2 regions of the Ewingella sp. S1.OA.A_B6 genome follow, and region 2 is predicted to be linked to the other one. Evidence: riboswitches for the same ligand, from Rfam matches in the RefSeq annotation. Region 2 holds a riboswitch; the other holds the start of a gene.
What was found. Region 2 has a riboswitch for fluoride ahead of crcB (fluoride efflux transporter CrcB). Riboswitches for the same ligand answer to the same signal wherever they lie in the genome.
Positions count from the first base shown of each region.

Region 1: linked by a shared signal. The riboswitch ahead of ACMV8I_RS20210 (DHHA2 domain-containing protein) and the one ahead of crcB (fluoride efflux transporter CrcB) in region 2 are both predicted to bind fluoride.

Region 1 covers NZ_JBLJFK010000017.1:60,960-67,307, reverse strand. The annotation lists gene ACMV8I_RS20225 (cation diffusion facilitator family transporter) at 259-1,182, opposite strand; gene ACMV8I_RS20220 (cytochrome b/b6 domain-containing protein) at 1,385-1,957, opposite strand; gene ACMV8I_RS20215 (GNAT family N-acetyltransferase) at 2,551-3,057, shown strand; fluoride riboswitch at 3,344-3,418, shown strand; gene ACMV8I_RS20210 (DHHA2 domain-containing protein) at 3,521-4,423, shown strand; gene ACMV8I_RS20205 (adenine nucleotide alpha hydrolase family protein) at 4,427-4,855, shown strand; gene eno (phosphopyruvate hydratase) at 4,870-6,150, shown strand.
Region 2 covers NZ_JBLJFK010000001.1:19,127-41,998, forward strand. The annotation lists gene ACMV8I_RS00110 (cupin domain-containing protein) at 1-478, opposite strand, end outside; gene ACMV8I_RS00115 (MFS transporter) at 772-2,163, shown strand; gene ACMV8I_RS00120 (glycoside hydrolase family 127 protein) at 2,219-4,180, shown strand; gene ACMV8I_RS00125 (hypothetical protein) at 4,513-4,692, shown strand; gene ACMV8I_RS00130 (hypothetical protein) at 4,915-5,061, shown strand; gene ACMV8I_RS00135 (prolyl oligopeptidase family serine peptidase) at 5,176-7,251, shown strand; gene ACMV8I_RS00140 (ABC transporter substrate-binding protein) at 7,473-8,603, shown strand; gene ACMV8I_RS00145 (DUF2076 domain-containing protein) at 8,833-9,603, shown strand; gene cspE (transcription antiterminator/RNA stability regulator CspE) at 9,772-9,981, shown strand; gene ACMV8I_RS00155 (multidrug effflux MFS transporter) at 10,047-11,243, opposite strand; gene ACMV8I_RS00160 (TetR/AcrR family transcriptional regulator) at 11,285-11,938, opposite strand; gene crcB (fluoride efflux transporter CrcB) at 12,347-12,730, opposite strand; fluoride riboswitch at 12,800-12,862, opposite strand; gene ACMV8I_RS00170 (aminotransferase class I/II-fold pyridoxal phosphate-dependent enzyme) at 12,921-14,264, opposite strand; gene ACMV8I_RS00175 (substrate-binding domain-containing protein) at 14,443-15,414, shown strand; gene ACMV8I_RS00180 (deaminated glutathione amidase) at 15,430-16,230, shown strand; gene ACMV8I_RS00185 (hypothetical protein) at 16,250-16,384, opposite strand; gene ACMV8I_RS00190 (ABC transporter substrate-binding protein) at 16,450-17,358, shown strand; gene ACMV8I_RS00195 (amino acid ABC transporter permease) at 17,355-18,338, shown strand; gene ACMV8I_RS00200 (amino acid ABC transporter ATP-binding protein) at 18,335-19,120, shown strand; gene ACMV8I_RS00205 (diguanylate cyclase) at 19,149-20,213, opposite strand; gene tatA (Sec-independent protein translocase subunit TatA) at 20,507-20,707, shown strand; gene lipA (lipoyl synthase) at 20,853-21,818, opposite strand; gene lipB (lipoyl(octanoyl) transferase LipB) at 21,990-22,658, opposite strand; gene ybeD (DUF493 family protein YbeD) at 22,750-22,872, opposite strand, start outside.

The DNA of each region.
Region 1 (6,348 bases), on a different contig from region 2:
AATTCATTGCTTAGACCAAAAAGTGATCAGAAGTTTTCACACAGCCTGCGCTCTCAGCAGACCTTCAGCGTCACGTGTTTGTCTGGTGTGTGCCAGAAGCGGACTTTTTAAAACTATTGCGTGCCAAACAATTGGGCGCAGGTCAGGAAAATAAGTAGAAAGCAAAGACACCAAGTACCCTCAAAATTATAGAGAATACCTGAAATTTTTGTAGACCGAGGTTTTGTTCCCCTGCCGGACCAGCGGCATGTGGTTAGTTTAGTGATCAGAAATGTCGAGTGTTTGGTCGTTCATTGACGCTGGATCTTCCAACGGTTCCACATGAGTGGTGATATGGATAAAAGGCAGTGCTGTGCGGATATCATTCTCTATACGCTCGGCCCAGTCGTGCCCATATTGAACAGTCCATAGCCCAGGAACTAGGATGTGAATTGTCATAAACGCCCGCCCGCCAGCCTGGCGTGTGCGTAGTGCATGGAAATCAAGCCCCTGTTCACGATATCCCGCCAGCAGCGACTCGATTTTTTTGAGTTCTTCAGTGGGTAGCGATACGTCCATCAGACCTGCCGCTGAACGACTCATAAGCTGATAACCAGTCCACACGATGTTGGCTGCGACCAGCAATGCAACGACCGGATCGACCCAAAACCAGCCGGTCAGATAAACCAGTCCGACACCAAAAATGACACCGACCGACGTCCAGACATCGGTCAGCAGGTGATGAGCATCTGCCTCAAGAGTGATCGAGTTGTGCTGCTTGCCAGCCCTTAACAAGATGCGTGCCGTCACAAAATTAAGGACTGATGCGACTGTCGAAACCAGTAGCCCGAGACCAATCTCCTCAAGCGGCTGCGGAGTTAACATCCGCTCAACTGCGGTATAGGCGATACTGGCTGCCGCCAATAGGATCAGAAATCCTTCGAAAGCACTCGAGAAATATTCGGCTTTGCCGTGCCCATATGCATGGTTCTCATCGGCCGGAAGCGCAGCCAAGGTAAGCATCCAGAGCGCCATTAGGGCTCCTGCGAGGTTAACTACGGATTCGATGGCATCAGATAGCAGACCGACCGAACCGGTCATTTTCCACGCCACACCTTTGAGTCCGATAGTGGCAATAGCCGTGGCAATGGAAAGCCAAGCGTAGTGCGTAAGCGGACGAGGTAACTCTTTGGTTTTACTCATTATTAACTTCCTAAAATAGGGCAACTAACTCACATTTCGATCCATATTAGATAATTAAATAATCATTGCGCCATGAATATTTTTTCGTTTTTTTTTTAAATTTCTTTAAAAAAGTCTCTGCAAGTGCTGTTTCATCCTCTAGTACACTAAATTTTATTTTTAGGATTTTTTACAACTTGAAGAAATATTATCGCACAACAGATTAGTCACCTAGGTTAACTGAGCGACTTTTATATTTTTCAATTAAAATATGCAAAACTCCCATTGCACCATGTGCATAAAAATAGACCTCAATGAAAGTAGTAAAGAACTTATGCCAGTGGATTACTGTTTCAGCCAGATTTGACTGTATGGTATTCAACAAGAACCATAGGCCACCTGAAAGTGCTACAATTAGCAATGCTAGAACTCCAAATCCTTGGATTGTACTGGCAATACCTCCCGAATGGGCATCGGGCAGGCGGAAACTAGTCAACGTTTTTATATCTTGTTTAATGCCACTAAAGTCAAGCCCTACCCATGAAAAGTAATAAGTAAAACCTCTTTGAGTAAGCATCCAGCTTAACATTATAAAACCACAAATAATCAGTCCTAATCCTGAAATAATGTGCATCCAGGTTATAACTCCTTCAAGACTATGCTCACCAATTGCTTCGGTCTCTGTCAGATTAGAGTTAATAATTTGTGATAATATTAGAAATACCACAATGATGTGAAGAATACGAAAAAAAGGAGCGTAATCATGAGGTAATAGATTCCAGAGTCGCAATTTCATTAATGAGCCCTTAGTAAATTTATCGATGACCTTAATCATACAAAAGAATTATTAGGATAACCTTAATTCACAAAATTGCAGCAGGAATTAGTTTACCTCATGATATGGCTAGTTGCGAAATGGGAATGGTAACTATTATTACTATGTGTTTACTTACTGTTCTTGTTACGCAGAAAAGTCCCTACGCACATTAATTTTAAATATAATTTCCTGCTGGGGTTGAATATGTTTTTTTCAATAGTGCGGTAATCTATTTTTACACCAACTCATGAACTAAATAAGAATCATAAATTAAATGAGAGGTTTAATTAACTTCCTTAACACGATGATATTAAATGAAAGTTTCAATTTTTATAATTTATTAAACAGTTAGAATGAGACATGATTAATACGATCTTCCTTTAGATAATTCTGATAGCCCTTTTTCTACTGGGCAGTCTGCAATGTCCGCTCATTGCTCATGGCGGACCATGCTCCTTATTCAGGCAGTTTTTTGCAACGAGCTGACTACAACAAAGGCACGTCGTAGAGGTGTTATTGTAAGTTGATACAATGGTGGGTGAGTAAAAATTGGCGCTAGCAAGGAGCTTGGAATGAAAACATTTAGTGTGCGACGTCTTAGTGATAGTGATCTTGACGATTTTAGACGAGTAAGGCTGGAAGCGCTGCAGCTTCATCCTGACGCTTTTGGTGCTTCTTATGAAGACTGGAATAAGAAACCAACACAGTTCTTTGCTGAGCGATTATTGGGTAATTGTGTTTTTGGAGGATTCGATCTTCAGAACACCTTGCAGGGTATCATTGGTGTTAGTTGCAGTAACGCCCCAAAGCTGAGCCATATGGCCACTATATGGGGAATGTACGTCCGTGCCGAAATGAGAGGTTCGGGCCTTTCCACTGCACTTTTAGAAGCGGCGCTGGAGGCTGCCAATTCAGCGCGGACAATAAAACTTTCAGTAGTTACCACTAATCACGCAGCACTAGCACTGTATCGCTCTTTTGGATTCACTGAATGGGCAACAGATACTGCTGCGTTATTTGTTAACGGTGTGTTTCATGACGAATTTCTTATGAGGCGAGAGTCTGAATCCCATTTGTAACCGAGTTATTACTTAAATCAGCTTAATTCTGACCAGTTTCACAGAGCCTAAAGTAATTCGGAGCTCGTAAGTTCGTCATGGTGAAATAAAAGCTTTTACTCTGGTCCGGTAAGTTCGCTCCTAGCGACTCTTCTGCGTCTACATGCAGGCGGTTTGGTGCCAGAAGCGGACATTGATTCTTTGTATTGTGTTAAATATGGTCGGCAAGAAGACAATCAGAAGACCTCCATTCTTATTAATATTTCATAGAATGCACATTGCACAGTGGTAGATTTTCACCTATATTCATCAGTAAGGTGATGGTGTTCCACCTTTCCCAACCGCCGGACTGTCCAGTTCGGATGATGACGCCTGATATACATTTTTGCTTTCTCTCTTAGGCAGGTATGTCAGGTACTCTTATGAAAAAAATCTATCTTTATTTGTCTGTTAACGTTCTTCTGCCCCGTCAGAGGAAGACGCTATGATCCGCGTTTTTGGTTACCTCAATCCCGACAGCGACAGCATCTGCAGCGCTCTTGTTACAGCGGACTGGCTTAAAAGCCACGGAAAACACGCAACCCCATTTAGGCTTGGTGACATAACTCCTGAAACGACGTTTATTCTGCACCAGGCCAACGTGGAAGCCCCTCACCTACTCAAAGAAGACCTGAGTGGAAAACAGGTCTGGCTGGTCGACTTTACGGATTTGGAGCAGGGTCCACCCTCTTTAGCTTTCAGTAACATTTTGGGCATCATAGACCATCATCAGTTAGGTACGGTCATCACACAAAATCCTCCGGATGTTTGGATACGCGCTGTCGGCAGCTGTGCCACGGTGCTCTGGCAAATCCTTACCCTTGAATATCATCAGCCCATTTCCTCATCGCAGGCCACACTGATATCGGGTGCAATATTGAGTGATACTGTGGCGCTCACATCCCCAACCACTACCGCTCACGACAGGGCTGCCGTGCAGGCGTTATCCATCATAAGCGAACTAAATTATGACGCCTTTGTGAAAGGCCTGCTGAACGCTAAAACCGACATCGCGGGGCTGACACCCGACCAACTCCTTATGAAAGACGCCAAGCGCTATCAGATTAACGGTCAGTCGATACTGCTTTCACAAATTGAAGTGGCAGGTATGTCGGCAATGGACGCAGTGCTCCCTGACCTGCTTGTCGCGTTAACAAAAAAGTGTCAGTCCGGCCATTTGGACATGGCTATGTTGGCCGTCACGGATATTTTTCAGAAAAACACCACGTTATATTTCTCAGAAAATAATGCGCTCGATCTCACGTGTCTTTCTCTTCCCGGCGTTATCAGCAGGGAAAAGGACATACTCCCGTGGCTGACGGGCGCGCTCTCAACCTCGTCGAGGTAATTAATGCCAATCTATAAACATGCTCTGATATTGCTCAGCGATGAAACCGACGGCCAATTCCTGCTGCAGGGGGTTGCCAAGGGATTTCATGAACAAGGGACGGCGATCACGCTTGGCCACCTCACCTCTGATTACCGGGAGTTAGACATTGCCTCTGATTCATTAACCAAGGACCGCCAGTCGGCTGAAATTATTGCGGCCAAAGCCATGCTGAGCCGGTTGGTAGACACCGTGAACTTTCCCGTGGATGTGAAAGAAATCGTTACCATCAGCCGCTTTAAGGACGTCGAAGCCTGTGTCACCGGGTCAGGTGTCGATCTGGTGATTATGGGACATAAAAACAGGCTGTTCGGGACGCTCTCCTCCCATTCCATAGAATTCATCAACCATCTGACCGTCGATGTGTTGATTAAGCATATTACGACTCACTAACACTCGAGGTTTATATGAGCTTTATTATTGATAAAATTGTTGCCCGCGAAATTCTGGATTCCCGGGGTAACCCGACCATAGAAGTGGATGTCACAACTCAGTGCGGCTCGATGGCAAGAGCCTCCGTACCTTCAGGAGCCAGTACCGGTTCGCGCGAGGCCATTGAGCGCCGCGACGGTGATAAAGCGCGCTTTGGCGGGAAAGGCGTGCTTAACGCAATCGGAAGCGTTAACTCCGAAATTTTTGACAGCCTTAAAGGACACGATGTCCGCGACCAGCGCGGCATCGACAACATCATGATCGCCCTTGACGGGACGGATAATAAAGCGCGTCTGGGAGCAAATGCTATTCTGGGCGTGTCGCTTGCCGTATCGAGGCTTGCGGCTCAGCTATCGCAGACGCCTTTGTACCGTTACCTTGGCGGAATTGGGGCAAATCTGTTGCCGGTGCCCTGCATGAACATCATTAACGGGGGGGTCCATGCCCGCGGACAAGGGGCTGACTTTCAGGAATACATGATTGCCCCCTGCGGTGCACCGACGTTCAGGGAGGCCGTGCGCTGGGGGAGTGAGGTGTATCAGGCACTTCGCCAGGTTCTTCTTGATAAGGGGTTGTCGACCGGCGTGGGAGATGAAGGGGGTTTTGCACCGGCTGTTTCTTCAAATCGCGAGCCTTTGGAGCTGATTGTGCTGGCCATTGAAAAAGCAGGTTACCGCCCTGGTGAAGACATTGTTATCTGCATGGATCCCGCCTCCAGCGAGTTCTACAGTGATGGTAAATATCATCTGCGCACAGAAAATGCCGAGCTGACCTCAGAGGAAATGACAAACTACTATCAAACATTGGTGAAAAACTTCCCGATTGCCCTGATTGAAGACGGTCTCGCTGAGGATGACTGGGCTGGGTGGAAAATTCTGCACGATACGCTAGGGGGTCAGGTGGAACTGGTTGGTGATGACCTGTTTGTGACCAATGTGAAATATATCCAGCGCGGAATAGATGAAAATCTTGCCAACGCCGCATTGATTAAACTCAACCAGATTGGTTCCCTGAGTGAAACCTTTGACGCAGTCCAGCTTTGTCATGACAACAACTGGGGTGCCTTTATCTCGCACCGCAGCGGTGAAACGGTGGACAGCTTTATCGCCGATATGACAGTAGCCATGCGTGCCGGTCATCTTAAAACAGGGGCGCCATGTCGGGGTGAGCGTATCGAAAAATACAACCAGCTGATGCGAATTGAGGATGAACTGGGTTCGTCGGCACAGTTCGCAGGAAAGTCTGCCTTTAAATAACCTTATCGTGTTAATCCCCCAGGAGCACAGCCGGGGGGATTAAGGAGATATGATGAAAACTCACGTTTTTATTATTTCTATGCTTACTGGCATTGTCGCAACATACGCAGTTTTACTTCTGGGATGCTTTTTTACCGGCAGGACATTACCCACTGTGGGAGTATTGATTATTGCACTTGTGGTAGGAGCCTCTGCGCA
Region 2 (22,872 bases):
CGCCAGGACCACCCGGTTCGGGAACTCCGACGGGCGCCTGCCCGACTTCCTGTAATAACAATAACAAAAACAGTTCCAGCGAAGGGCTTTGCGCACTGCGCTGCTGCTCATTTAAAAATAATCTGAATAACGCCAATATTCTCTCAGCATCGCTAACTTTACAGTGCTGTGGAATATTCAGCTGTAAAGAAGGATCTTTTTGCTGATGCTGTAAAATATCAAAGTGCAGCCAATAGAATTTTAATTGTGCGTCAAATACGCCGATGCCCTGATGTTTTCTATCGGGAAATAGAATCAGACTTTCACCGGCTTGCAAATCAAAACGGATATTTTCTTCCTCTAATGAGAGCGACCCACGTACGACATAGATCAGTTCAAAAGAAGTCAATGTGCGGGTCGGATGTGTGCCGATGCCGCGAGAGATAAACAGGCCACCATTTTGCACGCGTAGCGGATAACTTACGGAAATAGAAAGCATTTCATTCTGCACTCCGGTAATGGAAGACGGGTGTGTACAGGCTTTAGGCTAGCAGAGTCGCGTTCCCGACATTGACTGGGCTGTGCAAGATTTGATCCGCTTCACAAAACCAGATGCAGGTCGGAATTATCCCTTTTTACTACTTGATTCACCACTTGTTGTCCTTTTGCTGTCATGTCAGATTAGGTATGTACCTTATTATTTAAAAACGTCCTGATGCCATGATTATTTATATTATGGCTCTCTGTTTCTTATTGCTGAGAATAAAAAGTATAAATATGAGCGAGGAAATGATGCAAACCACTGCGATTGATACTGTCCCTGCGCAGATTAAAGAAAAGAATAGCCGAATAACGGTCAGCGAGAAAATAGGTTACGGACTCGGTGATGCTGGTGGCACAATTATTACTTGCCTGATTGCCAATTTTTTGACCTTTTTTTATACCGATATTTTTGGTCTGACCCCGGCGATTGTCGGCACGCTATTTATTTCCCTGCGTATTATCGATGCCATCTCCGATCCGCTGATGGGGATTTTGGCTGACCGTACCCAAAGCCGCTGGGGACGCTTTCGCCCATGGCAATTGTGGATCGCCCTGCCTATTGGCATGATCGGTTTTTTGACCTTCACCGTACCCGGCCTCAGTGGCGATGCCAAAATTGCCTATGCCTTCTTCACTTACTTTTTGCTCTCCGTATCTTACACCGCTATCAATGTGCCGTACTGCGCACTGATCAACACGATGACCACCGATCACCGTGAAGTTATCTCCTGTCAGGCGTGGCGCTTTGTACTGTGCGGTGTTGCCGGGTTCTTGGTGTCGGTAGGGTTGCCGTGGCTGGTGGAATATTTTGGCGATGGTAACGTCGCGCTCGGTTATCAACAGGGTGTGGGGCTATTGTGTGCGGTCGCCGTCGTGATGTTCCTGTGGTGCTTTTTTACCGTACGTGAACGTCTGCCGCTGTCTATGCTCGGCCAGTTCAGCGTGCGTGAGCATATTCGCGGTATGTTGAAAAATGATCAGTTGCTACTGGTGTTGCTGATGTCCTTCCTGCTGATCAATGTGTTTAATCTACGCGGAGGCGGCTATATGTATTTCATCACCTATGTGTTGAAGGGAGGAGCCGGATATGCCTCGATGTTTTTTGGCATGGTGACGCTGGCGTCGATTCTTGGCGCGGTGATCGTCAATCAATTGACCAAGTTTATCGACACTGTGCGCCTGTACATGCTGACTAACCTCGTGCTGGCGGTGTTCTCGCTGCTGATGTGGTTTGTGCCGGTGGGCGAACAGTGTCAGTCACTGTGGCTCGGTATCATCTTTGTACACTGTGTGATCCTTGGCTTCACGCTGCCGCTGCACTTCTCCATCATGGCGTTTGCTGACGACTATGGATATTGGAAAAATGGTATCCGCTCTTCGGGCATGAACTTCGCCTTCAATCTTTTTTTCATCAAACTGGCCTGGGCTTCCAGTGCCGGGATCATCGCTCTGGTGTTTATTCTGGTTTCCTATCATGCCGGTGTTGACCATCAAACGTCAGCCTCGCTGACCGGCATCCGGCTGTTTGAAACACTACTGCCTGCCGCACTGCATCTGATGCTGGCTATCACCATTACCTTCTGCAAGCTCGATAACCGCCTGCTCAATCGGATGTCCGCCGAGTTGGCCAGAAACATTTAATTTTACGACATTGTTTAACGACACAAATTCAGGAGATTGCATGTCTTTTCATCCTATTGATTGCCTTGAGGTCCCGCTGGATAAAGTCCAGATAACCGATGCATTTTGGCTCGAGTATCAGCGTCTGGTGAAGGAGGTGGTGGTGCCATATCAGTGGCTGGCGCTCAATGATCAGGTGGCGGAAGCCGAACCCAGCCATGCAATTGAAAATTTCCGCATCGCTGCTGGGCAGAGTGACGGTGAATTTTACGGCATGGTATTTCAGGACAGTGACGTGGCGAAATGGCTGGAAGCCGTGGCTTATCTGCTGGTGAAAAAAACCGATGCTACGCTGGAAGAGACGGCTGATCAGGTGATTGAGCTGGTTGCCGCCGTTCAGCAGCCCGACGGTTACCTGAATACCTATTTCACCGTTAAAGCGCCCGAACTACGCTGGAGCAATTTGGCGGAATGCCATGAGTTGTACTGTGCCGGGCATCTGATTGAGGCGGGCGTGGCCTATGCACAGGCCACCGGGAAAAACCGTCTGCTGGAGGTCGTCTGTAAACTGGCTGACCATATCGCACAGGTGTTCGGGCCGGAAAATGGACAGATTCAAGGCTATCCTGGTCACCCGGAAATTGAGTTGGCACTGATGCGGTTGTATGAAGCGACCGGCGAGCGGCGTTATCTTGATCTGACCCGTTATTTCGTCGAGCAGCGTGGTACTCAGCCCCATTTTTACGATCTTGAGTATGAAAAGCGTGGGCGCACCTCGCACTGGAATATTCACGGGCCCGCCTGGATGGTCAAAGACAAAGCCTACAGTCAGGCGCATTTGCCGGTCGCGTTACAGAAAACTGCTATCGGCCATGCGGTGCGATTCGTCTATTTGTATGCTGGCGTGGCACATCTGGCACGTCTCAGTCAGGATCAGGAAAAGCGCGACGTCTGTCAGCGGCTATGGGAAAACATGACCCAACGGCAGATGTACATCACCGGGTCTATCGGTTCACAAAGCAGCGGCGAGGCGTTCAGTTGTGATTACGATCTGCCGAACGACACGGCGTATACCGAAACCTGCGCGTCCATCGGTCTGATGATGTTTGCCAACCGGATGTTGCAGTTGGAGGCTGACAGCCGTTATGGCGACGTGATGGAACGCGCACTGTATAACACCGTGCTGGCTGGAATGGCGCTTGACGGTAAGCACTTCTTCTACGTTAATCCGCTGGAAGTGCATCCAAAAAGTATTCAGTTCAACCATATTTATGATCATGTTAAACCGGTACGTCAGCGTTGGTTCGGCTGTGCCTGTTGTCCTCCAAATATCGCGCGGCTACTGGCTTCGCTTGGCAGTTATATTTATACCCGCCGTGATGACGGCGTAGATATCAATCTGTACATCGGCAGTGACGTGGAGATTGAGGTGGGCGGGGAAGTCTTGCGGCTCAAACAGAGCGGGGGTTATCCGTGGCAAGACACCGTGAAGATCGAGTTGGAAACGGCGAACTCGGTGGAGGCGACGCTGGCCCTGCGTCTGCCGGACTGGTGTGCCAGCCCACAGCTGTTAGTTAATGGTGAGCCGCAGGAACTTCGCGACCAGATGCAGCGTGGTTACGTGCGCCTGACTCGCCACTGGCAGAACGGCGATGTTTTACAACTTACGCTTCCAATGCCAGTGACGCGCGTTAAAGGGAATCCGCTGCTGCGCCACGTCGCTGGCAAAGTGGCCATTCAACGAGGACCGTTGGTCTATTGTCTCGAACAGGCAGATAACGGCAGTGAACTGCACAATCTGCAACTGCCTGATGATGCGTCGTTCAAGTTGATTGCCGGCAGCGGTTTGTTCACAGGAAAAACCCTGTTGCAAACGCAAGGAACGAGGGTGAATTCTACCCAAGCCTTGCAGCAGCCGCTCTACAGTTTTAACCCTCCTCATGCGCAGATGCTGCCACAAACCCTGACGTTTGTTCCCTATTTCAGTTGGGCGAACCGTGGGGAAGGGGAGATGCGCGTGTGGGTCAACGAAGGCTAAAGCCCGGCAAATGATAGATAAAAAAATCCCGCCCAAGGAGGGCGGGATGCGTAATACCTTACAAGGGGATAGTCCAATGAGATGCAACGACCTATAGGGGAATAAGTAATCGCACACTCATAATAACTTCAGGTATTACATGTTCAAGCACAACTTATTATAATTTGACTTAGGGTGATGCGTTCAGGAATTTTCCGAGATGAGTGATTACGCGGTGAGCGAAAAGGACCAACAAGGCGATGCCGCTGGTTATGTCTGAGATAAAGGCCTACTCTTTATAGGTATTAATTGGGTACCCTGAAGTTAAGCAATTGTAAGTATTAAGGATTGTTATGAGCGAAATCGAAAGTTCGATCAGTGTTGGCGATACTCTTACTGTAAAGAGCGGTTCTACCCACGTGGTAACAGGCTTTGTAAAAAAAGGGGAGCGCGTTTACCCGACAGTCAAAACCAATCACGGTGATTCCAACTTTAGCCAGATCAAAGATATTGTCTCAGTGACCAAAGGCTGAATTTAATGAGCTGAGCGCGACCGCGGCCTACTGCACATTCAGTGCTGGTGGGCTGTGTGATCACTTCCCCTAATAGATTCGAATGATTTCCTGGATAGCCAAATTCCTTTAGCCCTCATTCCCTCATCATTCCCCCCATTTCCCTGTGTAATACTTTTATTTATGAAGCCAATCACAAAACCGTAACCGGTTTCTGAAACCTATGGGGATTTACGTGCTGCATTGCTGGTACTGATTTTAATCGCCATTTCGTCGGTAATTTACTATCCGTTCTTTAAAGCCTATGAGAAACAGCTGCTGTTGCAGGAGAACCCGCAACAGCAGGAAGAGAAACCAACCCTTACTCAGCCGCTTGCCTGCAGGCACTGAAAATACCGCAAGTGACAGTAGTGAAAGCCAGTCTGATTCAGGGCATTCTGTTGCAATAAACCGTCAGCAGTAAACTTCACCTTCTTACTTTTTAGACCCGCAGGAGCATCCATTATGTCGTCTGAAAATAACGCGTTACCTGAACAGAGCGCAGACAAACAGGACCCCTTTATCTGGCTTGAAGGTATCCGCGAACAGTCCGCACTCGAGTGGGCGCAGCAGCAGAATGGCCGGACAGTGAGTCAGTTCGCTACCGGTGACGATTTCGAACGCGTTCGCCAGCAAGTGCTTACCGGCCTGAATTCACCGGCGCAGATCCCGGGTATCCATAAGTGTGGAAACCAGTGGTACAACTTCTGGCAAGATGAAAAAAACCCGCGTGGCCTGCTGCGCCGCACCACGCTTGATGAATACCGTAAGGCCGAACCGGCATGGGAAACCGTACTGGATATCGACGCGCTCGGTAAAGCCGAGCAGCAAGAGTGGGTTTATCACGGTATTCAGGCACTCAAACCTGACTACCGGCGCGCGCTGCTACACCTTTCTCCTGACGGCGGTGATGCGTCGGCTATCCGTGAATTTGACCTGCAAACGCTGAGTTTCGTCACCGACGGCTTCACTCTGCCTGCGGCTAAAAGTCGTGTGTGCTGGATAGACTGCGATCGTGTGTTTGTTTCCACCTATTTTGGTGCCGGCTCGATGACGACTTCTGGCTACCCGCGTATCACCAAAATTTGGCAACGCGGCACGCCGCTGAGTGCGGCACAAACTCAGTTCAGTGCTGAACATGACGATATGATGGTGGTGGGTTATCACAGTGATTCTCAGGGCTATAAGCGTAACTTCGTTGTCCGTGTGATCGATTTTTATCGCCGTGAAACCTTTCTGCTCGATGCGCAGAACACTCACCATAAAGTTGATTTACCTCAGGATGCAAAGTCTGGCTTGTGGCGCGAATGGCTATTGGTTCAGCCGGTCAGCCCGTGGGGTATCGACGGACAGAGCTTTCCTTCAGGTTCGTTGCTGGCGATAAAATTTGATGACTTTATGGCGGGTGATCGTCATATGACGATGCTGTTTATGCCCGGCGAGACGACGGCGCTGAGTGGCTTCTCGATGACCCGGGACTACTTGATCCTCAGCGTTTCCGAAGATGTGGTGAACCGTCTGGAAATTTTGACGCCTCAAACCGGTGACTGGCTGCGTGAGCCTTTCGGCAATGCGCCTGCGATGAGTGATATCAGCGCCAACGGTGTCGATGACGACAGTAATGATTACATGATGACGGTGAGTAGTTTTCTGCAGCCGACCACGCTCTACCTCGGCAATCTTGACCGCAAGGATCCGCCTGAAATCCTCAAACAGGATCCGGCGCATTTTGACGCCTCAGGGTATGCGGTGAGCCAGCATTTTGCACAATCCGACGATGGAACGCGCGTGCCTTATTTTTTGGTGGCGAAAAAAGAGGTGGTGTTGGACGGTCAGAACCCGACGCTGTTGTACGGGTACGGCGGTTTTGACGTTTCACTCGAACCTTATTATCTCGGCGTCAGCGGCACGGCCTGGTTGGATCGCGGTGGGGTGTTTGTTCTCGCCAATATTCGCGGTGGCGGGGAATATGGCCCACGCTGGCATCAGGCAGCGCTGAAAGAAAATCGCCTGCGCGCCTATGAAGATTTTGCCGCGGTCGCCAAAGCACTGGTGGCCAGCAACATCACTTCTGCGCAACATCTGGCCGCGCAGGGCGGGAGCAACGGAGGGCTGCTGGTCGGCAATATGCTGACGCTGTATCCTGAGTTATTCGGCGCAATTGTCTGCGAAGTCCCTCTGCTGGACATGCAGCGCTATACGCAAATTTCGGCCGGTGCCTCGTGGATTGCTGAATATGGTGACCCGCAGAAGCCTGACGAGTGGGCGTTTATTCGTGCTTTTTCGCCGTATTACAATATTGATGCAACCAAAAAATATCCGCCGGTGCTGTTCACCACTGCCACCAGTGATGATCGGGTAGGGCCGGGACATGCGCGTAAAATGGCGGCTAAAATGCAGGCGCTGGGCATACCGGAGGTTTGGTTCTATGAGAATACCGAGGGCGGTCACAGTGCGGCGGCGGATAAAGCGCAGTCAGCATTCAAACGCGCCATGGTCAGCCAGTTCCTGCTGCGCTTCACCGGGCGAAGCTCCCGTTAAACGTCTGGCTGTATAGAAGTGCTGAAAAAGTCCGGTCAACGATGGCCGGACTTTTTTATTTCTGCGGTTAAAGTGCGGATGTTTATATTTAGACATGTTTTATCAAGATTTTACGTCTTAAAAGTATTGCCCTGCCGTTCGAGGATTGTTTATGATTCCGGCATTATTTGATAATGGTTATCAAAATCATTTCTTTTTAATTCTCATTTCCGGATACAAACATGTTAAAGAATACCGCTCGTGTACTCTCTGTTGCAGGCCTGATGGCCGCCTCTTTTACCAGTTTCGCCACCACCTATCCGCTGACTGTCACCGACCTTGATGGCCAGAAACTGACGTTCACCAAAGCGCCACAGCGCATTATTTTGCAGGATGGCCGCGATATTCTTTCGCTGGCGGTGCTTGATAAGGCTAACCCGTTCCAGCACGTAGTCGCGTGGAACAATCTGCTGAAGAAGACCGACAGTGGTACCTGGGACATGTTGAAAAGCAAGTGGCCGGATTCTGCTAAAATTCTGGATATGGGGTTCAGTGACAAAGGACAGGTTGATCTCGAAACGGTGATCGCCCAACAACCCGACCTGATGGTGGCGCAACTACGGGCAAAAGATTCGCTGAAAGAGGCGGGTGTTCTCGACAAACTCAGCGCGCTGAAGATCCCGGTTCTGTTCGTGGATTACGAACGTGATCCGGCGAAAAATACCGCGCCGAGTATTGAACTGCTGGGTAAAGTGCTGAACCAGGAAGATAACGCCCGCGCTTACAGTACCTTCTACAATCAACACTATCAGCATATTCGGCAGGTAGTGGCGTCGGTGACGCCGAAACCTAAGGTATTTATTGAAGCCATCGCCGGACGTTCTGACTCCTGCTGTTTTACCCATGGCGACTCCGGTTGGGGAAAATTAGTTCAGGCGGTAGGCGCTGACAATATCGGCACCGACCTGTTGCCGGGAGCTTCTGGTGACGTGTCGTTGGAAAAAGTGATCAGCATGAAGCCTGATGCTTACATCATGACCGGCTCGGCGCGCCCGAGTAATGGCAGTGTGTCCCATATTCTGCCGCTGGGCTACGGTGCCAACCAGGCCAGCGTCGATCGTGAAGGTCAGGCACTGCTGGCCCGTAACGGTATCGCGCAGATCTCGGCCGTGACCGACAAGCGCGCTTATGGCATTTACCATCAGTTCTACAACCATCCGTACAATATTGTGGGCATGGAATATCTGGCGAAGTTTATCTATCCGCAGCAGTTTAAGGATCTGGACCCCGCCAAGACTTACCACGATCTGGTGCGGAACTACACCAATCTACCGGACACTGCGTTCATTCTCGGCTGGTCAGAAGCTAAGTAACGGCCCAATGATGCACTCTGTCTGCCTCGCTGGCAGACAGAGTTTCCCCCTCACCGAGCCTCTTCCCGAAATCCGCCAGCTCCGGTTATTTGCAGAGATCACATTTGTTGACACTCGGTTAATTCATCCCGGTAACTATTTGGTTTAGTGTGATCGATAGATTTCCTCTTTCTGCTATGCGTTTTTGATAACGCGAAGGGGGAGCAACACACATCGACAAGGTGAATTTATGCAATCCGAAGAACAGCGTTTAATCGAAGGTCTTTTTAGCCGTCTGCAACAGGCTGAGTCCGTTACGGCACCGCGCGATGCCGAAGCAGAACGTGTGATTCAGGCTTGCATCAGTAAGCAGCCTTCAGCGCCTTATTATATGGCGCAGGCGATGATTATTCAGGAGGCCGCCCTGACCAAGTTGAATCAGCAGGTTCAGGCGCAGCAGCAACAAATTCAGCAGTTGCAGGAGCAGGCCAAATCCGTACGTCCGCCAAGCAGTGGATTCCTGGCCGGGCTATTTGGCGGTGGCTCATCGGCGCAAAGTCAGCCGCAGGCCGCAGGACAAAGTCATTCTGGCAGCCAGCCTATCCCCGGTACTAGCGGTTGGGATAACCGCAATGCGCCGCAACAGCAACAGCCTTACCAGCAACAGGCAGCACCCCAGCAGGCCGCGCCTCAGCAGCCAGGTTTCCTCGGTAGCGCCTTGCGCACTGCCGCCGGTGTGGCCGGTGGCGTGGTGCTGGCCGAGATGCTGACCGGCATGTTCCATCAGACTCAGCCGCAGGAAATTGTAAATATCATCCAGGAGCCACCGGTGCAGAATCTGGATCCGAACGACACCAGCGCCCTCGATAATAATGATTTCCAACAGCAAAATTTCGACAGCGGTCAGCCGGACTGGCAGGACGCCTCAATGAGCGATAATAATGATAGTGCAGGCTTTGGTTTTGGCGCTGACGACGGCAGCTCAGATGATTACAGTAATGACGACGACTCCTTTTTCTGACTTTTTATGGTTTGTGAAGGCGTTTTGACAGTAGGAATTATCGTACAAGCTGCCAGAGTGAGAGGTTTATCGCTTATTGCAATCTGACTTCTGGACAAAAGCCAGATCTGTTGCTGTACTGTAATTGACACACGTTTTGTGTCGTTCATTCACGTAAAGGTAAGTTTGATGTCTAAGATTACAGGTAGCGTTAAGTGGTTCAATGAATCTAAAGGTTTTGGTTTCATTACCCCTGAAGATGGTAGCAAAGATGTTTTCGTTCATTTCTCTGCTATTGCCAGCAACGGTTTTAAAACCCTCGCTGAAGGCCAACGTGTTGAATTCGAAATCACACAGGGCGCTAAAGGTCCATCGGCTGCTGACGTTAAACCTATTTAACGCTAGCCAAATTTTGAAAAAACCCGCTGATGCGGGTTTTTTTTGGCTTTTTTTCAGTTGTGTGGTTACACAGCAGCAGTCACTTTACGCACCAGTGTCACAAACAGCGTAATGGCGATCGCGTAACAGCCGAGGATCGTTAGCCCCATTGATAACGCCGACGTGCCGCCCAGCCCGCTGATCGGGACGCTAATCGATCCCAGCGCGAACATACACACCCCAATCAGTGCCGACGCGCTGCCCGCATTCTTTCCCTGGCTTTGCATCGCCAGTGAGCCCGCATTCGGACCGACAATCCCGATAGTAATGACCGAGAAGAACAGCGGTATCATCAGCACCATCAGCGGAGCGTGCAGACTGGCCGCGATGACCAGTGAAACGGAACCGGCGGCGGCGACACACAGGCCGATTTTAACCAGAGTCAGTTCACCCAACTTGTGGCTCAGGCGCGTTGAGACCTGCGCGGCAATCACCAGGCCAAAGCCATTGGCGGCAAAGCACAGACTGAACATCTGCGGGCTGAGACTATAGATTTGCTGCAAAACAAAAGGTGATGCGCCGATATAGGCGAACATACCCGCCATCGTAAAGCCCTGAGTTAAACACAGGCCCATAAATTGTCGGTCTTTCATCAGTCTGCCAATCGAACGCACCATCACCATCACACCGCCTTGTGAGCGCCGTTCTGTGGGGAGCGTTTCGTGCAGTTTCAGCGAGGAGAAGCAAAAAAGCAGAATGGAAACGATCGCCAGTGCGCCAAAAATGCCCCGCCAGCTCATAAAGTTCAGCAAGCCACCGCCCAGAACCGGCGCGACAATCGGCGCCAGTCCGTTGACCAGCATCAACAGCGCAAAAAATCGCGTCAGCTCGTGGCCGTTATATAAGTCACGGGCCACGGCGCGCGACAGCACCGCGCCGCCTGCACCCGCTACGCCCTGTAGCAGACGGGCCACAATCAGTTGGTCAATGGTTTGCGCGACGGCGCAGCCCACGGAAGCCACCAACAACAGCGCCAGCGACCACAACAGCGGGCGCATACGGCCATATTTGTCACTCAGCGGGCCAAAAATCAACTGCCCCAGACCGAGACCCAACAGACCGGCGGTCAGACTCAGCTGACTGGCGGCGGTGGTGGTATTAAGTTCGAGCGCCATTTCGGGCAGCGCAGGTAAATAGAGGTCCGTACACAGCGGGCCTAGCGCCGCGAGCGAACCCAAAACCAGGGCATAACCCAGGCGTTTTTCTGTCAGGTGATTACTCATTACTTGTCCATTTCTGCTGGTTTTTGTGATGGAAACGAGGGTTAGGTCTGTGGTGATAGCGTTGTAGGATCAAACAGTTGACGAAACACCCTGTCATAAAGTAGATCAAGATTAATGGGATCTGCGTGCAGGGTAGTCAGGTGGCGGAACGCCGAGCCTTCGCAAATAACCGCCAGCATTTCGACCCGTGCGGTTAATTCATCATCCGATAGATGGGTATAGGCTTTTGCCAGCATGGCTTTGGCCTCATTAAAAAGCTGTTTTTCTGCATCACGCCAAATCTGTTCCACTATGGGGTTGCGCGTGGCTTCTGCTGCCACTTCCAACATCAGCGCATGGTCTATTTCTGTCTGTTCCGGGATCCCATCAGGGCTGGCGTTATGCTTGTATTCTACATGCAAGCTGCCAATACGGCGGTGTGCAAGATTCTCGGCCATCTGGCGCAGGTTGTGTACGTTGCCTGTCATCAGACGAATTTTTGTAAACACGATACGTCGCACGATCTCCTCAATAATGGCATCTTTATTGGCAAAATAACGGTAAATCTGCCCGACGCTCAGTCGTGACATTTTGGCTATTTCAGCCATGCCTGCACCATGGAACCCGTGTTTACGAAAACAAACCCGCGATGCGTCGATGATTTGATCCCGTCGGGCGCTAATACGCTGTTCTTTACTTTCTTGGGGATGATGCATTGAGTTTGGATGACCTGAGGTTGGGCGTGCACAGTGAGTGTGAACGTTCGTTCTCAAGTATAGAGTGCCAAGTGATGAAGGTAAACGTTAAAAACAGCGCAGACTCAGAAAGTGCGCACTGTTGTTAAGCGGGGCAGTGGCAAGGGGTTCAGGCCATGAAATAAGTGTGCAGGAAAATGGCGGCGGTAAGAATACATAGCGACACCAGTAGAATTTCATAAAAGGTTTTTGGCATTGAGAACATAGCTTGCTCTGGATCAGTGAGGATTTATGTCAGTCAGTATGAAGTTCTAAAATGAAGGAAACATTAAGATGAGGACGAAATTCTCGGGGACTGGCGGATTTATCTCACAAAATAAGATAATTACGATGCTTTCCGCCATACAAAAGCATCGTAATGATTTAAATTCAGTGCGCGGAAAACCAGCTGACCAGCATAAAGGCCAGCAGTGTCATCGCCAGCGATCCGGCCAGGTTCATGAACATATTCAGCAGCGCACCGGCAAAGCGACCATCCTGCAACATGTATACCACTTCCAGCGAGAAGGTGGAGAAGGTGGTCAGCCCGCCGCAAAAACCGGTGGTCAGCAGCAGCTTCCACACTGGGTCAAGGTGGGTAAGACGGTTGAAAATAGCAATGCCGAGGCCGATGATAAACGCGCCGACCAGATTGACAGTTAAGGTTCCGACAGGCAGAACGGGCGTCATGCCATTCATTTTGATACTGACATACCAGCGGGTAATGCTGCCCAAACCGCCGCCAATAAATACTGCAAGTAATGTGCTGAACATAAAAGCCTTTCGTAAGATTGAGTGGTTATTCAGAAAGGTTCCGGCGTCATGCTACGAACCTCTCAATGAGATTGCGTAGACATCATTAGCCGATAAAGGCGGTTTCGGAGGAATGTCATCTCCATCGTGTCGGATGATTTTACACGGCTGAGACAATAATTTGTAGCGTCTCAGCCAGAGATTAATGATCTTAACCAAGAGCCAGCACAATGGCATCGGCGATAATATCAATCTGTTCGGTTTTGAGCTGAGATGTACTAATGCGAATAAACTGTCCGGTCCCGGTGCGGCTGCGTTCACCAGGCAGCACGGCGATGCCTCTGGCAGCGAGAGTGACCAGGGCAAACTGCTCAGAAGGTACTGGGATCAGTATCGAGAGACCGTCCCGATGGGGGATATTTACGCCGCGTATTTTCAGCGCATCGGACATCGCCTTGCGCCTCTTCGCATAAACACGCTTAGCGTGTTCAATTCCTTCCTGCGTTTTTTCATCGTTAATCAGGTATGCCAGCGCTTGCTGCAAAATACGGCTCGACCAGCCGGCACCGAAATTGCGGAAAGATTTGATCTGTTTGATCAAATCTTCAGAACTGGAGATCACCGCCAGCCGCAGATCCGGCCCGTAGGCTTTGGAATACGAGCGAACGTGGATGGTGCGCAGTGGTAGCACGCTACCCATGCTGATCGGTTTTTCGCGCGACAGCTGACCGATGCCATCATCTTCAATGATCAGCGTATTGCTGGCACTGAGGATTTCCGCCAGCACGGCATAACGTTCGGCATTCAGCGCGTGGCCGCAGTGAGAATGGGTTCGCGGTTGATAGATAAAGCCGGAAGGTTTTTTCGCCAGTGCCATCTGTAATGATTCAGGAATGGGGCCGAACTGATCACATTTGACCGGCAGAACCTGCGCACCCAGATTGTCGAGCATATCCAGCAGGCGGGTGGCGGTCGGGTCTTCAATAGCTACCACTGAGCCTTGCATCAGCAGGGTTTGCAGCGTCAGGTTCATGGCGTCAAAACCGCCGTCGGCTGCCATAAAAGCCTCGGCGTTATAAGGCCAGCTGGGTTTAACGGCTTCCAGCAGCGCAGGCGCAATCGCCTCGCGCTGATAGCTGTTGAGGTTATCGGCGCAGGCGCCTGCCTGGAGCGCGGCGCTAAGATCGGGCAACAGGGCCGGGTCCGGTGATGATAGCGCCAGATCGGCAATGATGTGATCCCCGAAGTTACCGATTTTCTCAAAGCGCATCGGGCGAGGGGAAAGCGTATCACCGCACACCCAAACGCCGTTGCGGCCGCGCCCGGCAATGACTTTCTGGCGGCGAAGCTGGCTCCACGCAGCCGACACCGTGGCCGGGCTGACGCCCAGAGCCTGCGCCAGTTCACGTACTGCGGGTAAATGTGTGCCAATCTCAATCACGCCCGAGCGGATCATCGATGCCGTTTCGAGCGCAATGCCGCGTATTGAACGGTCTTGCAAATGGCCAGCGAACCACTCGGCATTCTGCGTTTTTACCAGCAAACTATCACTCATTTCGTTCCTTTTGTTCAGTAACAAAGATTCTATTGTACATATTAAATTATGGCATTAGTATCAAACTTAACCTGATTAGGCGATAAAATAATCACATTGGCGTCAATATGATCGCTAATGGTCAATGAGATGTTGTTTTTGTGATATTTCATTCCGCAAATATATTAAGAGGAAGACTGTGGCAATCACCATCAGACTGGCTGTTCGTGACTGGGATTACTTTACGCCGCTGGCGTTGGGTGATGTGAAACCTGAGGGTTTCAACCTTGAGATTGACCGTGTCGGCACTCTGGTTGGCGATTTAGCCACCAGCGATTGTTACGACGCGGGCGAAGTCTCCTTCAGCCGTTATGCACAGGGGCGTGCCAAAGGGGAAAACGATCTGCTGGCCATTCCGCACTTCCTGATGCGAGGCTTTCGTCAGCGCTGCATCATCACTCGCGACGACAGTCCATTAACCGAGCTGTCGCAATTGGCAGGCAAACGTATTGGGCTGACGGGCTGGCAGGATTCCGGCAACACCTGGACCCGCACATTGCTAGCGCTCGAAGGTGTAGAGATTGAAGATGCTCACTGGTACGTGGGGCGTCTGACGGCCGATCATCCGATTGTTGACCGACTGGCCGGTTTTGGCCGCGCCGGGCGCATTGAAGCAGTACCCGAAGAGCGCCCGATGATGGAATTGTTGCAAGAGGGCTGGCTAGACGCCGTCTTCACGCCGTTTATGCCGGAAGGTTTTTTCAGACCGGATTCCGGATTCCGTCAGTTTCAGCCCGATTTCCGTCAGGCCGAACTGGCCTACTTTAATAAGGTGGGTTACGTGCCGGGGATTCACCTGCTGGCGATTAAACCCGCGCTGGCTGAAGCACACCCGTGGTTACCTCAGGCGCTGAGCGACATTATTGAACGCTCTTATGAAGTCTGGATGGATAAACGTGCCAAGTATGCCGATACCACACCGTGGTTGCTGGACGATCTGCGTCGCACAGTGATCGACTTACCTGCCGACTGGAACGCAAACGGTTACGTTGCCAACAAACAAATGATTGAAGATTTTGCCGAAGAGTTACACCGGCAGAACCTGATAGCCCGGCGCCTGAGCGCGGCAGAACTTTTTCCGCAATTTGCCGCTGAGTCTGCCAGCCACTGAACCTAAGGAATGAACATGAAAGTTGCACTAGGGCAGTTCGCCGTTGCGAAAGAGTGGCAAGCCAATGCCGAAACTTGTCTTTCGCTGATGGCCGCGTCTCGAGAAGCTGGAGCCGATTTACTGGTGTTGCCGGAAGGCATTCTGGCACGGGATATCGCTGATCCTGACTTGGTATTGAAAGCCGCCCAGCCGCTCGACGGTCCATTTGTCAGCCAGTTACTGGCAGCCAGCGTTGGTCATCAGATGACCACCATGATGAGTGTACACACCCCTGCACCCGATGGCCGTGCATGGAATGTGCTGATCTCAATTCGCAATGGCGAGATCATTTCTGAGTACCGCAAGCTGCACTTGTATGACGCATTTTCAGCGCAAGAGTCTAAAAACGTCACGCCGGGTAAAGAGGTTCCGCCGCTGGTTGAGGTGGCGGGTTTTAACGTCGGCCTCATGACCTGTTATGACGTGCGCTTCCCCGAATTGGCGCGCCGTCTGGTGCTCGACGGTGCCGAAGTCTTGGTGTTGCCCGCCGCCTGGGTGAAAGGCCCACTTAAAGAGATGCACTGGGAAGTGCTGGTGACCGCCCGTGCGCTGGAAAACACCACTTATATGGTGGCAGTCGGTGAGTGTGGCGAGCGCAATATCGGTAACAGCATGGTCGTTGACCCGCTTGGCGTGGCGATTGCCCGTGCGGCCGAAGCACCTGCTCTGATATTTGCTCAATTGGACAAAGATCGTCTTATACATGCACGTAAAGTATTGCCCGTGTTGGAAAACCGCTGCTTTGATATTCCACAACTGCGCAGCGGCAAGTTTTGATCACTTCGCCAGCCGATCCTCAGCGGCTGGCGAGGCAATAGAGATAAAGCGCGAACCACACCAGGGAGCGCTGCAGTAAACACCCCGGATCAGCGCCGGAGCCGACGGTGTAATACTTATAGGGCGTCATCAACACCAGGGACGGTGTTAACAAAAATAAAATGATCCCATTATTCTTTTCACAACATCCAGGCCGACTTTTAAACAGAGGAAATAGAGATGATGGCAAAACAATTACGTCAGGCTGCGGTACTGACGGCTGCGATACTTTCAATACTCTCCACCCATGTTTTGGCTGCTGACAATGTGGCTATCCCTGTTCAAACTATGGACCCGGCGCTGCACGCAAAATTACCGGCTGAGATCCAAAAGTCCGGCTTTATGACGTCGGTAAATAACGGCTCATTTCCGCCGTATGAAATTGTCACTGGCAGTAATTCCCTCGACGGCGCCAGCGCCGATCTGGCCAATGCCCTGGCGGGCGTGCTGGGGGTGAAAATTAAGCATGCTTCGGTCAGCGGTTTATCCGGTATTTTGAGCGGCATGGCGGCCGGGCGTTATCAGATGGGGATCGGCCCGATTGGTGATTACCCGGATCGACAGGCGAAAAATGACTTCGTCGATTTCGTCAGAGAGTTCGTGGTGTTTGCCGTGCATAAAGGCAACCCACAGAAGATCAACTCACTGGAAGACACCTGCGGTAAGCGCATCGCGGTGATGGCGGGTGGATCGGCGGAGCAGGTGATCCGCAAGCAGTCGGATCTGTGCGTGAAAGGCAGTAAACCGGCGGTTAATGTTCAATCTTACGCCGATCAACCGACCTCGATTTTAGCAGTGCGCTCTAACCGCTCCGATGCCTTCTTCTCCTCCCAGGCGCCGTTGACCTATTTCGTACAGAAAGCCGGCGGTCAGTTGGAGCTAACGGGCACCGGCAAAGCCAACGGGTTTGGTGATATCTTCCAGGGTACCGTGGTGCCGAAAGATTCCGCCGTGCGTGACGCGATTCTGGCGGGTTACCAGAAGCTGTTTGATAACGGTACTTACGCCATCATCATGAAAAAATGGGGTCTGGAAGAGAATATGATCGCCGCTCCGGGCATCAATCTGGCTAAGGTGCAGCCTCAATGACGGGCAAAACGTATAGTTCCCCGCCTGCTGTCAGGGATGGCTATACGCCGGATACGCGCCGTAACGTGGAGTTTTCCCATGTGCCTCGCAGCTACGGACGCTGGCTGGCGTGGATTGTCGTGCTGCTCATTGCCGCCGATGTCATATGGAACGTCGCCCGTAATCCGAATTTTGAATGGCACGTGGTAGCGCAGTGGTTTACCGAAGCCACGGTGATGAAGGGGCTGGGCGTCACGCTTGGCCTTACCGTGATTTCGATGATACTGGGTGTATTGCTGGGGTTGATGCTGGCGATTGCCCGGCTGTCGCAAAGTATGCTGCTGCGACGCCTGTCCGGCATGTTCATCTGGTTTTTTCGCGGAACGCCGCTACTGGTCCAACTGCTGTTCTGGTACAACATGTCGACACTGTTCCCGCGCGTGGTGCTGGGCATTCCTTTCGGCCCTGAGTACATGAGCTGGAATACCAACGACCTGATCACCCCATTGACTGCGGCAATCGCGGGTCTGGCGCTGAACGAAGCGGCATATATGGCGGAGATTATCCGCGCCGGGCTGCTGTCGGTGGATAATGGCCAGTCAGAAACTGCGCAGGCATTCGGCATGAGCCGTGGCCGGGCGCTGCGTCGGATCATTATCCCACAGGCTATGCGGGCGATTATACCGCCGACCGGCAATCAGTTGATTAGCATGATAAAAGCGACCTCGCTGGTTAGTGTGATCGCCATGGGCGACCTGCTGTACTCGGTGCAAACCATTTACAACCGCACCTTCGAAGTGGTGCCGATGCTGCTGGTGGCGGTGATCTGGTATTTGCTGATCACCTCCGTGCTGAACGTCGCCCAGTCGGCCATCGAACGCTATTACTCACGTGGTACCCGCAGTTCAGGATCCGCGACTAAACGCCGTCAGACTTCCGCTGAAGAGAAGACTATCCCGATTGTCAGGCAACCGGGCGTCGCCCAGAAGGATAATCTATGAGTCAGCAGCAGAGCGACCAGCCGTCACCTCTGGTGGTTGCGCGTAATGTGCATAAAAGCTATGGCGACAACGAAGTGCTTAAGGGCATTGATCTGGATGTCATGCCAAGCGAAGTGGTGGTGATCCTCGGACCTTCAGGCTCAGGGAAATCCACGTTTCTGCGCTGTATTAATCATCTGGAAGATATCGATCGCGGTTCGATCATGGTGGGCGGTGAACAGATTGGTTACGCACTGCGCGGTAGCCGGTTGCATAAGCTGCCGGAAAAGGCCATTGCCCGCCAGCGGCGCGATATTGGTATGGTATTCCAGCAGTTTAATCTTTACCCGCACATGACCGTGTTGCAGAACATTGTTGAAGCGCCGATTGGTGTGCATAAACAGAGCCGTCAGGCGGCAGAGAAGTATGCCGGTGAGCTGCTGGAAAAGGTTGGGCTGAGTGATAAAGCCAATGCTTATCCGCGCCATCTTTCCGGCGGGCAGCAGCAGCGCGTGGCAATTGCACGTGCGCTGGCGGTTAAACCTAAGCTGATGCTGTTTGATGAACCCACGTCGGCGCTGGACCCTGAGCTAGTGGGTGAAGTACTGACGACGATGCGTGATCTTGCGCAGCAAGGGTTGACGATGATCGTGGTCACGCATGAGATCGGTTTCGCTAAAGAAGCGGCGGATCGGGTGGTGTTTATGGATCGCGGTTATGTGGTTGAGCAGGGCTCGGCGGATGAAGTGTTGGTTAATCCGCAGCATCCGCGCACGCAGACGTTTCTCAGCCGTTTCATCTGAAAGTGGCGGGCAAGCGGGAAATAGGCGCTTATATCCGCGTTTCGATCCGATTTCGTCCGCCGTTTTTGGCTTTATACAGAGCGGTATCGGCTGCATTTAGCCATTGTGCTGCGCTCTCATGGTCTTTACGGCACTCGGCAATACCCGCGCTGACATGCACCCGCAGCTCAGGGTGATTGGGGAACAGGTCGTTATCCAACCGGCTCTGTAAACGCTCCATGGCTTTTTTCGCCTGCTCTGCCGTGCTGTGAGGAAGAATGGCAGCAAATTCATCACCGCCATAGCGGCCAATAATGTCGGCAACGCGCATGGCCTGCTGTAACTCCTGCGCCAAAAGTATAATCGCCTGATCGCCGACGTTGTGGCCGTAGTTATCGTTAATTTCCTTAAAGTGGTCGATGTCGATGAGGACTAGCGTAGTCTTGTAGTTATAACGGCGATGACTTTCAATTTCATTATCCAGCAGTGATTCCCAGTGATGGCGGTTATAGAGGCCAGTCAGGCCGTCGCGAACGCTGATCTGCATGATGGCATTTTTATGCTCAGACAGTCTTCTGGAGGTCCTAAATGTGACATTACCCAGAAGAATAGGGTAAATCACAATCATCGGCAGGCAGAGATAGAGCTGGAGCGGAGTGGTTTCCGGCTGAAAAGGAATTTCAGTCAGTAGAAAAACTGCCAGAGCAACCACCGCCTGAGCAAGTATGCATTTGAAGAACAAGGTTTTGCCGCCGGCAGCAATGTTGTTCATCCCCATCATGGAAATAATAACGGCGGACGGCAGGGCGTTAAAACCCATAGCGGCCAGCCACACGCCTCCTAAGGCGGCGTCGATTTTCAGGTTGCGGATCTCTGTTTTGAACGGGTTGCTGGCGCGTATAGCCATCAGGTAGGCAATGTGCGGCCAGAGAAAACCGTTCAGCAGCAGCATGAGCCAGACCGCAGGGTGAATCGAATATGTGATAAGGACGGGTGCCACGCAGATGCTACCCATACCCAATCCGATAATGCGAGGGAGATAGGCACGTCTCGCAAATCTCAGACCTGAATGATGGGCATCGCTGATTAGCGTGGTTTGAGGCGTTTTTGGCATCGGAGCTCATTATGGTTCGGGGCGGGGAACACGGCATGATCCGGCGGAAATCGCCGTAAAACGGATTTACCCAGTAAATGCTTCAAGACTCTCTTATTGAAGTTCATAATAGCTCAGTCTGGTTATAATGCGCACTGATGGATCTTCGCGCGATTATTTCTGTTACATATTTTGGTTGTATTTTCGTCATTATTATTTGTAAATAGTGACAATAGATTTGGTTCTTTTATGCAAAAAGTACCGGTTATCATTACGCCGGTAACAGTTTCGCTATTCGTGAAAAGAAGGTGTGTATGGAAGGTTTAAGCATTACTAAATTGTTGGTTGTGGGCGTTTTAATCATTCTGCTGTTCGGTACCAGCAAACTGCGTTCTTTGGGCGGTGACTTGGGCGCTGCGCTACGTGGCTTCAAGAAAGCCATGAGCGATGAGCCTACCCCAGCCGCAAAGGCTGATGCCACGCCTGTCGAACCACGCGTAGAACACAAAGACTGATTGCTGCCTGCTTTTTATTCGGATACGCCTATTCCTTGCACCTGAAGGTCTGTGTATAAGCATGTTGTGTCTAAATAGAAACGGTTGCTCTTGCGAGCAACCGTTTTGTCTTTTTTAGCGTTTAAGACGTAACAAGGTGTAACCCTTATTTCACTTCCAGACCTTTAGCTTGCAGGTCCGCATGGTATGACGAACGGACGAAAGGTCCGCAGGCGGCATGGGTAAAGCCCATCGCCATCGCTTCGGCTTTCATTTCATCAAACTCTTCCGGGCTAACATAGCGCTGCACCGGTAAGTGGTGACGACTTGGCTGTAAATACTGGCCGAGAGTGAGCATAGTGACACCGTGGCGGCGCAAATCGCGCATCACTTCCACAATCTCCGCGTTAGTTTCTCCCAGACCCACCATCAAACCGGATTTGGTCGGGATTTCAGGGTGCGCTTCTTTGAAACGTTGTAGCAGCGTCAGTGACCACTCGTAGTTTGCCCCAGGGCGAACCTGACGGTAAACGCGTGGCACGTTCTCAAGGTTATGGTTAAAGACGTCCGGCGGTGTGACGTTGAGGATCTCCAGTGCACGATCCATACGGCCTCTGAAATCGGGCACCAGCGTCTCGATTTTAATGGTTGGGTTCTTGGCGCGAATGGCGGCGATACAGTCGGCAAAGTGCTGAGCCCCTCCGTCCCGCAGGTCGTCACGGTCTACAGAGGTGATCACCACGTAGCGCAGGCCCATATCGGCGATAGTCTGTGCCAACTTTTCAGGTTCGTTAGTGTCTGGGGCTGTCGGACGCCCGTGGGCAACGTCGCAGAATGGGCAACGACGAGTACAAATTGCGCCGAGGATCATAAAAGTCGCAGTGCCGTGGTTAAAACATTCGGAGAGGTTAGGGCAGGCTGCCTCTTCACACACTGAGTGCAGGCCATTCTTGCGCAGTGCAGCTTTGATGCCCTGAATTCGGGTCGAATCTGCCGGAAGTTTGATTTTCATCCATGCCGGCTTACGTAACATTTCCTGCCGGTCAGTGACCACGTTTTTCACCGGGATTAACGCCATCTTATCTGCATCGCGGTACTTAACACCGCGTTCCATCTGAATCGGTTTACTCATAAGCTTGCAGGTTCCAGGTTTGTCTCTCGTAACTCGAGTTTTTCAGGACATTCAATGAACGGGCTGATTTATTAAAAAATGAGGAATATTGCAAAAATTATAACACTGATGCCGATCAATATTCAGCCCCCGGAAGTGCTTACAGGCAACAAAGCGTACAATTTTTTAACATCAATACGATTCTTCCTGCCACGGAAGATAATCAATTTGTTGATAATTCATCAGATCATTAAAGGATTTCACCAATACTGGCATGACGTCATCGACGGTGATCCCCGGCTTCTCGACGCTAACTTGGGTCATTTGTAAACCGGCATATCCGCAGGGATTAATGCGCAGGAAGGGTTCGAGATCCATATTGATGTTGAGCGCCAGGCCATGCAGTGAACAACCTTTGCGGATCCGCAGGCCCAAAGAGCAGATTTTCTTGTCATCCACATAGACGCCAGGCGCATCGGCACGCGGGTAAGCGTTGATGGCGAAGTGTGCCAGCGTATCGACAACGGTTTGTTCAATAGCGGTGACGAGCTGACGGACGCCCATTTTTCGGCGCTTCAAGTCTACCATCACGTACATCACCTGCTGGCCGGGACCGTGATAGGTTACCTGTCCGCCACGATCGCTTTGAATCACAGGAATATCACCGGGAAGCAGCAGGTGTTCCGCTTTGCCAGCCTGACCTTGTGTGAAGACTTTCTGGTGTTCAACCAACCAGATTTCGTCCTGCGTGTCGGCGGTCCGGGTGTCGGTGAACAGGTGCATCGCGCGGGATACCGGTTCGTAAGGCTGTAGACCCAGCTGACGTAACACAATGCGTTGTTGCAGGTTATCTTGTAGCACAGCAGCCATCGTTATTTAGAAAAGAGGGAGGGGCAAAAAATTAACGCAGCACCTGTCAGGGGACTGCGTTAGTCAGTTTGTGAGCGAAGATTTACAGCACCATGCGGACAATTTCGATATTACCCAATTCGTCATACAGGGTTTCGACCTGATCGATATGGGTGGCGTTAATCGTAATTGAGACGGAGTGGTAATTGCCTTTACTGCTCGGTTT